DNA from 2 places in the Streptomyces sp. NPDC052682 genome. Region 2 is predicted to be linked to the other one. Evidence: riboswitches for the same ligand, from Rfam matches in the RefSeq annotation. Region 2 holds a riboswitch; the other holds the start of a gene.
What was found. A riboswitch is a leader RNA that binds a small molecule or an ion and turns the genes downstream of it on or off. The one in region 2 is predicted to bind S-adenosylmethionine.

Region 1: it holds a riboswitch for S-adenosylmethionine, as region 2 does, so the genes downstream of both, AB0K80_RS10425 (aminotransferase class V-fold PLP-dependent enzyme) here and thrC (threonine synthase) in region 2, are expected to answer to the same signal.

Annotation. Positions count from the first base shown of each region.
Region 1 covers NZ_JBFATS010000005.1:353,342-357,749, forward strand. Annotated here, with positions in the region: gene AB0K80_RS10420 (Lrp/AsnC ligand binding domain-containing protein) at 1-190, shown strand, start outside; gene AB0K80_RS10425 (aminotransferase class V-fold PLP-dependent enzyme) at 195-1,562, opposite strand; SAM riboswitch class IV at 1,726-1,842, opposite strand; gene trpD (anthranilate phosphoribosyltransferase) at 1,916-2,980, opposite strand; gene AB0K80_RS10435 (cytochrome bc complex cytochrome b subunit) at 3,103-4,408, opposite strand, start outside.
Region 2 covers NZ_JBFATS010000002.1:138,591-142,998, reverse strand. Annotated here, with positions in the region: gene AB0K80_RS03120 (cold-shock protein) at 1-184, opposite strand, end outside; gene AB0K80_RS03115 (MoaD/ThiS family protein) at 626-901, opposite strand; gene thrC (threonine synthase) at 984-2,276, opposite strand; SAM riboswitch class I at 2,294-2,438, opposite strand; gene AB0K80_RS03105 (glucosyl-3-phosphoglycerate synthase) at 2,583-3,527, shown strand; gene AB0K80_RS03100 (trehalose-6-phosphate synthase) at 3,625-4,408, shown strand, end outside.

The DNA.
Region 1 (4,408 bases), on a different contig from region 2:
CTTCTCCGTCACGGGGACGTACGACCTGATCGCCATGGTCCGGGTGCGGCGGCACGAGGACCTCGCCGAGGTGATCCCCGGCCGCATCAGCAAGATCCCGGGCGTGGAGGCGACGGACACCCACGTGGCGTTCCGCACCTACTCGCAGCACGACCTGGAGGCCGCGTTCGCCATCGGCCTGGACAGCTGAGGACTCAGGCGGAGGTGTCCGGCACGCACCGCCCGTCCTGCGTGCGGTAGGTCCACCGCGCCCCGTCGCGCACGAGCTCCCGCACGGCGGCCAGGAAGCGGTCGACGTGCTCGTCGGGGGTCCCCGCCCCGAAGCTCACCCGGATCGCGTTGAGCGACTTCTCGCCGGGCGCCGCCTCGGGGGCGCCGCACTCGCCCTGCGTCTGCGGGTCGCTGCCCAGCAGCGCGCGCACCAGCGGATGGGCGCAGAACAGGCCGTCCCGTACGCCGATGCCGTACTCGGCGGAGAGCGCGGCGGCGAAGTGGGAGCTGTTCCAGCCCTCGACGACGAAGGACAGCACACCGACGCGCGGGGCGTCGTCCCCGAACAGGGAGAGCACCCTGACCTCGGGCACCTCGGCGAGACCCGCGCGGACCTTGCCGATCAGGTACCGCTCGCGGGCGACGAGCGTGTCGAACCCGGCCTCGGTGAGGGCCTTGCAGGCCGAGGCGATGGCGTAGGCGCCGATGACGTTGGGCGAGCCGGCCTCGTGCCGGGCGGCGCCGTCGTGCCACTGCACCTCCACTCCCCCGTCCGCGCGCCGGGAGACCGTGCGGCTGGCGCCGCCGCCCGCGAGGTACGGCTCGGCCGCGCCCAGCCAGTCGGCCCGGCCGGCCAGCACCCCGGAGCCGAACGGGGCGTACAGCTTGTGCCCGGAGAAGGCGACCCAGTCGACGTCCAGGTCCCGGACGCTCACCGGGTGGTGCGGGGCGAGCTGGGCGGCGTCCAGCACGATCCGCGCGCCGTGCGCGTGGGCGGCCGCGGCCAGCTCCCGTACGGGCCACAGCTCGCCGGTGACGTTCGAGGCGCCGGTGACGCAGACCAGGGCCGGGCCGTAGGGGTCCCGGTCGGCCAGGGCGCGCTCCAGGATCTCCACGGCCTGCCGGGGGCTGCGCGGGGCGTCCAGGCAGGTGACCCGCGCGTGCTGCCAGGGCAGCAGTGCGGCGTGGTGCTCGGTCTCGAAGACGAACACCTGGCAGCCGGCCGGGAGCGCCCGGGCCAGCAGGTTGAGCGAGTCGGTGGTCGACCGGGTGAAGACCACCTGGTCCGTCTCCCGGCAGCCGAGGAACGCGGCGACCGTCTTCCGGGCGTTCTCGAACAGGTCGGTCGACAGCTGGGAGAGGTACCCGGCGCCGCGGTGGACGCTGCCGTAGTACGGCGCGTAGGCCGCCACGTCGTCCCAGACCCGCTGGAGCGCCGGCGCGCTGGCGGCGTAGTCGAGCGCGGCGTAGGTGACCTCGCCGCCGGTGACGAGCGGGACGGTGACATCCCGGCCCAGAACGGGCAGCGGGGCACAAACGGACGGGGCGACGGCAGCGGTGGAGACGGACATGGCTGAACTCCCGTGAAGGCAGGTGGAGATCACCACGCGAGCGCACCCGGCTCGAGCGTGGGACAAGGAGAAAGGAGATTGCGGAGGCGGGGCTCTGCGGCCCTAGCGCATTCGCTTGCTCACGGAAGACTCCTCGACGACCAGGACCCCTGGTGTCGCGAGGGGTCCGCGCTTGCCGTAGACCTCGCTGCCTACGGCCTGGTCTTCACCCGGGGCACCCCGCCACGGACGGAGGGTTGCCGGACAGCCGGCCGGGGCCTGATGGCTGTCACTCATGACCTGGACAGGAACGTACGCGAGGTGATCGCCGTCCCGCAACCCGAGTCCGGATGGCGGGACGGCGAGCTGCCCGCTCAGGCGTTGCTGACCGCGACCCAGCGCTCCAGGACGCCCCTGGCGGCCCCGGAATCGATGGACTGCGCCGCCTTCTCCATCCCGGCGCGGAGCTGCTCGGCCAGCGGCGCCGAGGTCGGCTCCAGGGCCACCAGCGCGGCGGCCGAGTTGAGCAGGACGGCGTCCCGCACCGGCCCCTGCTCGCCGTCCAGCAGACGCCGGGCGACTTCCGCGTTGTAGGAGGCGTCGGCGCCGCGCAGGGCCTCCACGGGGACGAGGTCGATGCCGACGTCCCGGGGGTCGAAGGCCTCCTCGGTCACCGTGCCGTCCCGCACGATCCACACCCGGGAGGTGGATGTGGTGGTCAGCTCGTCGAGGCCGTCGTCGCCGCGGAAGACCAGCGAGGAGCAGCCGCGTTCGGCGAAGACCCCCGCCATGATCGGCGCCATCCGGGCGTCGGCGACCCCGACCGCCTGCGCCTTGACCTTCGCCGGGTTGGCCAGCGGACCGAGGAAGTTGAACACCGTCCGGATGCCCAGCTGGCCGCGCGCGGCGGCCACATGGCGCAGGGCCGGGTGGAACTTCACGGCGAAGCAGAAGGTGATGCCGGCCTCCTCGGCGACCTCGGCGACCCGCTGCGGCGTCAGCTCCAGATTGACGCCGAGCTTCTCCAGGACGTCGGAGGCACCCGAGGCCGAGGAGGCGGCTCGGTTGCCGTGCTTGACCACCTTGGCGCCCGTGCCGGCGACCACGATCGACGACATCGTGGAGATGTTCACCGTCTTCGCGCCGTCACCGCCCGTCCCGACGATGTCGACGGTCGGCCCCGGCACCTCGATCACGTTGGCGTGCTCGTACAGGGCCCGGACGCAGCCGGCGATCTCCTCCACGGTCTCGCCCTTGGCCCGCAGCGCGACCACGAATCCGGCGATCTGCGCGTCGGTCATCTCGCCGCGCATGATCAGGTCCATCGCCCAGGCGGTGTCGTCCGCGGTGAGGTCCCGGCCGTCCAGCAGGCCGTTGAGCAGGGCGGGCCAGGAACGGCCCGCCGCGGTGTCGCCTCCAGCGGGGGTCACAGCGCTCATAGCCGCTCCTGGTCGTCGTAGGACAGTGGTGGGCCCACCCTATCCAGCCGGGAGCACGGCGAAGGGCCCCCGTCCGAACACCGGACGGGGGCCCTTCGGCCGTGGCGTGGCGACCGCGGTGATCAGTGGTGGCCGTGGCCGCTCGTGATCTCCTTGTACTCCTCGACGGTGGGCTTCGGGATCTGGGCGCCCTCGCCGTAGTAGGCGTTGCTGAGCTTGGCGCGCAGCTTCTCGGAGCCCTTCACCTTGCGCTCGACGCCGTTCTCGTCGACCGTCGGGCCGATCTCGGCCGGCTGGTACTGCTCGTGCGCCGTGAGGGTGTACAGCTGCTCCTGGCTGAGCGGCTCGTGCACCTCGATGAACTCACCGTGCGGCAGGCGCTTGATGATGCCGGCCTCCCGGCCGTGCAGCACCTTGTCCTTGTCCCGGCGCTGCAGGCCGAGGCAGATCCGCTTGGTGACGATGAACGCGAGGACCGGTCCGACGAAGAAGCCGATACGGACGAACCAGGTGACCGCGTTGATCGAGAGGTGGAAGTGGGTGGCGATGATGTCGTTGCCACCGCCGATCAGCATGATCATGTAGCCGGTGACCCAGGCGACGCCCAGGGCGGTCCGGGTCGGGGCGTTGCGCGGCCGGTCCAGGATGTGGTGCTCGCGCTTGTCCCCGGTGACCCAGGACTCGATGAACGGGTACAGGGCGATCACCGCGAGGAACAGGCCGAACAGCACCAGCGGGATGAACACGCCCAGGACGAGCGTGTGACCCCAGATGTTGATCTCCCAGCCGGGCATGGCACGGACCAGGCCCTCGGCGAAGCCCATGTACCAGTCGGGCTGCGCGCCGGTCGACACGTGGTCGGGACGGTAGGGGCCCATCGCCCAGATCGGGTTGACGGACGCGATGCCGGCCAGGGCCGCGATGACACCGAAGACCAGGAAGAAGAAGCCTCCGGCCTTGGCCATGTAGACCGGCAGCAGCGGCATGCCGACGACGTTCTTGTTGGTCCGGCCGGGACCCGCGAACTGGGTGTGCTTGTGGTAGAAGACCAGGATCAGGTGGCCCACCACGAGCCCGAGCATGATGCCCGGCAGCAGCAGGATGTGGATCGAGTAGAACCGGGCGACGAAGTCGTCGCCGGGGAACTCGCCGCCGAACAGGAACATCGAGATGTAGGTGCCGACGATCGGCATCGACAGGATCGCGCCCTGCGTGAAGCGGACACCGGTGCCGGAGAGCAGGTCGTCCGGGAGCGAGTAGCCGGTGAAGCCGGTGAACATGCCCAGGACGAACAGCAGGAAGCCGAACAGCCAGTTGATCTCGCGCGGCTTGCGGAACGCGCCGGTGAAGAAGACGCGCATCATGTGCACGAACATGCCGGCGAGGAAGATGATCGCCGCCCAGTGGTGGATCTGCCGGATCAGCAGA
Region 2 (4,408 bases):
TGTCGGCCTGCGGGCCCTTCTGGCCCTGCGAGATCTCGAACTCGACCCGCTGGCCCTCTTCCAGGGTGCGGTAGCCGTCCATCTGGATCGCGCTGTAGTGGACGAAGACGTCCGCACCACCGTCGACCGCGATGAAGCCGTACCCCTTCTCCGCGTTGAACCACTTGACGGTGCCCTGAGCCATGCCTAACTCCCCTATTACTGGCCCTTGCACAGATCCACACTTCGCGGATCCGGGTCAGACCTCACCCCCCAACGGTTGGGGGCGTGCGCCGGAACGCGTCGACCGCGGCCGAATGTATCTGCCCAACTGCCGTCTGCAACAGGTCAATCGGACGAGAAATCTGGACGCACCCGGTCCGGAATGTGGCGAGAATTCGCCTGAATTCGGGGCAAGTCAGGCCGCACAAAGGGAACAAAAGCCGCGAAAGACGCGCACACTTTGGCTACATCTCGACGGGCGTACGGCAGGAAAAACAGGGTTACGCAACAGCGGAGCGGCATCGCGTTCCCCAACTGTACCGCGATCAACCACACTGAATTGCCCCCTCCGCTTCTCTTACGGAGGGGGCAATCCGGCAAACGCTGCGTGACAGCCGTTACCGAAGGTAACGAGCAAGCCGTTTCAGCCGCCGGCGACGGCCGGAATGATGGACACGCCCGCGCCCTCGGGCGTCGGCGTCTGGAGCCCCTGCTCGAAGCGCACGTCGTCGTCGTTGACGTAGACGTTGACGAACCGGCGCAGCTTGCCCTGGTCGTCCAGGACACGGGCGGCGATGCCGGTGTGGTTCTTCTCCAGGTCCGCGATGACCTCGGCGAGGGTCGCGCCCTCGGCCGTGACCTCGGCCTGACCGCCGGTGTAGGTGCGCAGGATGGTGGGGATGCGGACGGTGACGCTCACGGTGGAACCTCCGGTAGGGGAACGAAGCCAGGGGCGCGAGGAACCGCGGGCCGGCCCCCACCGGCCCGCAGCGGACGACGGTCTAGACGAGTCCGGCCTCGCGGAAGGAGTCGAGGGTGGGACGGATGGTCGCGGTCAGCCCGGTGCCCGCCACCGCGTCCAGCGTCTTGAGACCATCGCCCGTGTTCAGCACGACCGTCGTCAGGGCCGGGTCCAGCACCCCGTTCTCGATCAGCTTGCGCGTCACCCCCACGGTCACGCCACCGGCGGTCTCCGCGAAGATGCCCTCCGTGCGCGCGAGCAGCTTGATCGCGTCGACGACCTGCTCGTCCGTCACGTCCTCCACCGCGCCGCCGGTCCGCCGCGCGATGTCCAGCACGTAGGGCCCGTCCGCCGGGTTGCCGATGGCGAGCGACTTGGCGATGGTGTCCGGCTTCTGCGGGCGCACCACGTCGTGCCCGGCCTTGAAGGCCGTGGACACCGGCGAGCACCCCTCGGCCTGGGCACCGAAGATCTTGTACGGCCGGTCCTCGACGAGCCCCAGCTTGATCAGCTCCTGAAGACCCTTGTCGATCTTGGTGAGCTGGGAGCCGGAGGCGATCGGCACCACGATCTGGTCCGGCAGCCGCCAGCCGAGCTGCTCGCAGATCTCGTAGGCGAGGGTCTTGGAGCCCTCCGCGTAGTACGGCCGCAGGTTGACGTTGACGAAGCCCCAGCCCTCGCCCGCCGGGTCGCCGATCAGCTCCGAGCAGAAGCGGTTCACGTCGTCGTAGTTGCCCTCGATGCCGACGAGCTCGCCGCCGTAGACCGCGGCCATGACGACCTTGCCCTGCTCCAGGTCGTGCGGGATGAACACGCAGGAGCGGAAGCCGGCCCGTGCGGCGGCGGCGCCGACGGCGCCGGCCAGGTTGCCGGTGGAGGAGCAGGACAGCGTCGTGAAGCCGAAGGCGCGGGCCGCCTCCAGGGCCTGGGCGACCACGCGGTCCTTGAAGGAGTGCGTCGGGTTGCCGGAGTCGTCCTTCACGTACAGGCCGCCGGTCACGCCGAGCTCGCGCGCCAGGTTGTCGGCCTGGACGAGCTTGGTCCAGCCCGGGTTCAGGTTCGGCTTGGCGGCCACGTCCGCGGGGACGGGCAGCAGCGGCGCGTAGCGCCAGATGTTCGCGGGGCCCGCCTCGATGCGCTTGCGGAGCTCCTCGGCGTCGTACGCGGAGAAGTCGTAGGCGATCTCCAGCGGGCCGAAACACTCCTCGCAGGCGAAGACCGGTCCGAGGGGTACCCGGTGACCGCACTCGCGGCAGGACAGCGCGGCGGCCGGACCCAGGTCGACGGACGGAGCGGCGGGATTGCTGGTGCTTGCAACGGTCTGCACAGCCATGGAGGCGAGGCCCTTTCTCCTCATCTTCCTCACGACGCATCTCGCCGTGAGACGGAATTGGCACCTTCCCTGGCCGGGAGCCTCGCGTGACGCAACGAGACCGGATCAGGGGGGTTGCCGGGGCTTCATCGGGCCGTGTCCCTCTGCCCCTCTGGATGAGCTGTATGAGGTTGTCAACGGCGGCGACCCTCGAGCACGGGATCGGACATGCGATGGTCATCCGCGTTGTTCAAGACTGTAACCGAAGGCCAGGACAGTTGAGATAGTCGTCCGAACCGCGAGACAAACAGTGAGGAGCCGCCCACCGTGCTGGAAGAAGTCGAGCGCTGGCTGAGCACCCGCTCCTGGTCCGTGACCGATCGCCCGCTCCACCAGATCCTGGCCGCGAAGCAGCGCACGGGCCAGTCGGTCTCCGTCGTGCTGCCCGCGCTCAACGAGGAGGAGACGGTCGGCGACATCGTCGCGATCATCCGTCACGACCTGATGCAGCAAGTTCCCCTCGTCGACGAGATCGTCGTCGTCGACTCGGGGTCGACCGACCGTACGTCGCAGGTGGCCGCCGCCGCGGGCGCGACGGTGGTGCACCGGGACCGGATCCTGCCGCGCGTGCCCACCGTGCCCGGCAAGGGGGAGGTGCTGTGGCGCTCCCTGCTGGTCACCCGCGGGGACATCGTCTGTTTCGTCGACGCCGACCTGAGGGAGTTCTCCTCCGACTTCGTCTCGGGGATCGTCGGCCCGCTGCTCACCGACCCGGACGTGCACCTGGTGAAGGCCATGTACGACCGTCCGCTCGGGTCGGCGGCCGGGCAGGGCGGGCGAGTGACCGAGCTCATGGCCCGGCCCCTGCTCAACATGCACTGGCCGCAGCTGGCCGGGTTCGTGCAGCCGCTGGGCGGCGAGTACGCGGCCCGCCGCTCGCTGCTGGAGCAGCTGCCCTTCCCCGTCGGGTACGGCGTGGAGCTGGGCATGCTCGTCGACGCCCTGCACCTGGTGGGCCTGGACGCCCTCGCCCAGGTGGATGTCGGGGTGCGCAAGCACCGCCACCAGGACGGCCAGGCGCTCGGCCGGATGGCCGCCGCGATCTACCGCACGGCCCAGCTGCGGCTGGCCCGCGGCCACCTGATCCGGCCGTCGCTGACCCAGTTCGAGCGGGGCGAGGACGGCTTCGAGCCGCGGACGTACTCGGTGGACACCGAGGAACGGCCGCCGATGGTGGAGATCGCCGAGTACCAGGAACGCACGGCGGCCTGACCGCGACGGCGGCCCGGACGGCCTGATACGGGCGTGCGCACCGTATACGGGCGGGTCGTACGTTTGAGCGTTTCCGGGCCGGGCTAGGTTGAGGCGTATGGCTTCGACGAACGGTGCTGCTCAGGTGCTGGTTGCCTCCAACCGGGGCCCGGTCTCCTACTCGGTCAAGGACGACGGCTCGCTGCACGCCAGACGGGGCGGCGGCGGGCTGGTGTCCGGGCTGTCGGCGATCGGGCCGGACGCGGGCGCCCTGTGGGTGTGCTCGGCGCTGTCCGACGGCGACCGGGAGGCGGTGCGGCGGGGCGTCGGCGAGGACGGCGTGCGGATGCTGGACATCCCGGCCGACGTGCACGCCGACGCGTACAACGGCATCGCCAACTCGGTGCTGTGGTTCGTGCACCACATGCTGTACCAGACGCCGCTGGAGCCGGTCTTCGACGCGGAGTTCCGGCGGCAGTGGGCGTCGTACGAGACGTACAACCGGGCCTTCGCCGAGGCGCTGGCCGAGGAGGCGGCCGAGGGCGCGGCGGTGCTGGTGCAGGACTACCACCTGTGCCTGGTCCCGGGGATGCTGCGCGAGCTGCGCCCGGATCTGCGCATCGGGCACTTCTCGCACACGCCGTGGGCGCCGCCGGAGTACTTCCGGATGCTGCCGCACGACATCCGCGCCCAGCTGGTGTGGGGCATGCTCGGCGCGAACCGGCTGGGGTTCCTGACCTGGCGGTGGGCGTCGCTGTTCATGTCGTGCGCCGGTGAGGTGGACGGCGAGCGGATCTCCCCCAGCTGGCCGAGCGGCGACCCGCGCCGGTACATCGAGCACACGCCGACGGGCCGGCCGCCGCTGACGACCACGCTCATCGGGGTGCACGGCCTGGGCGCCG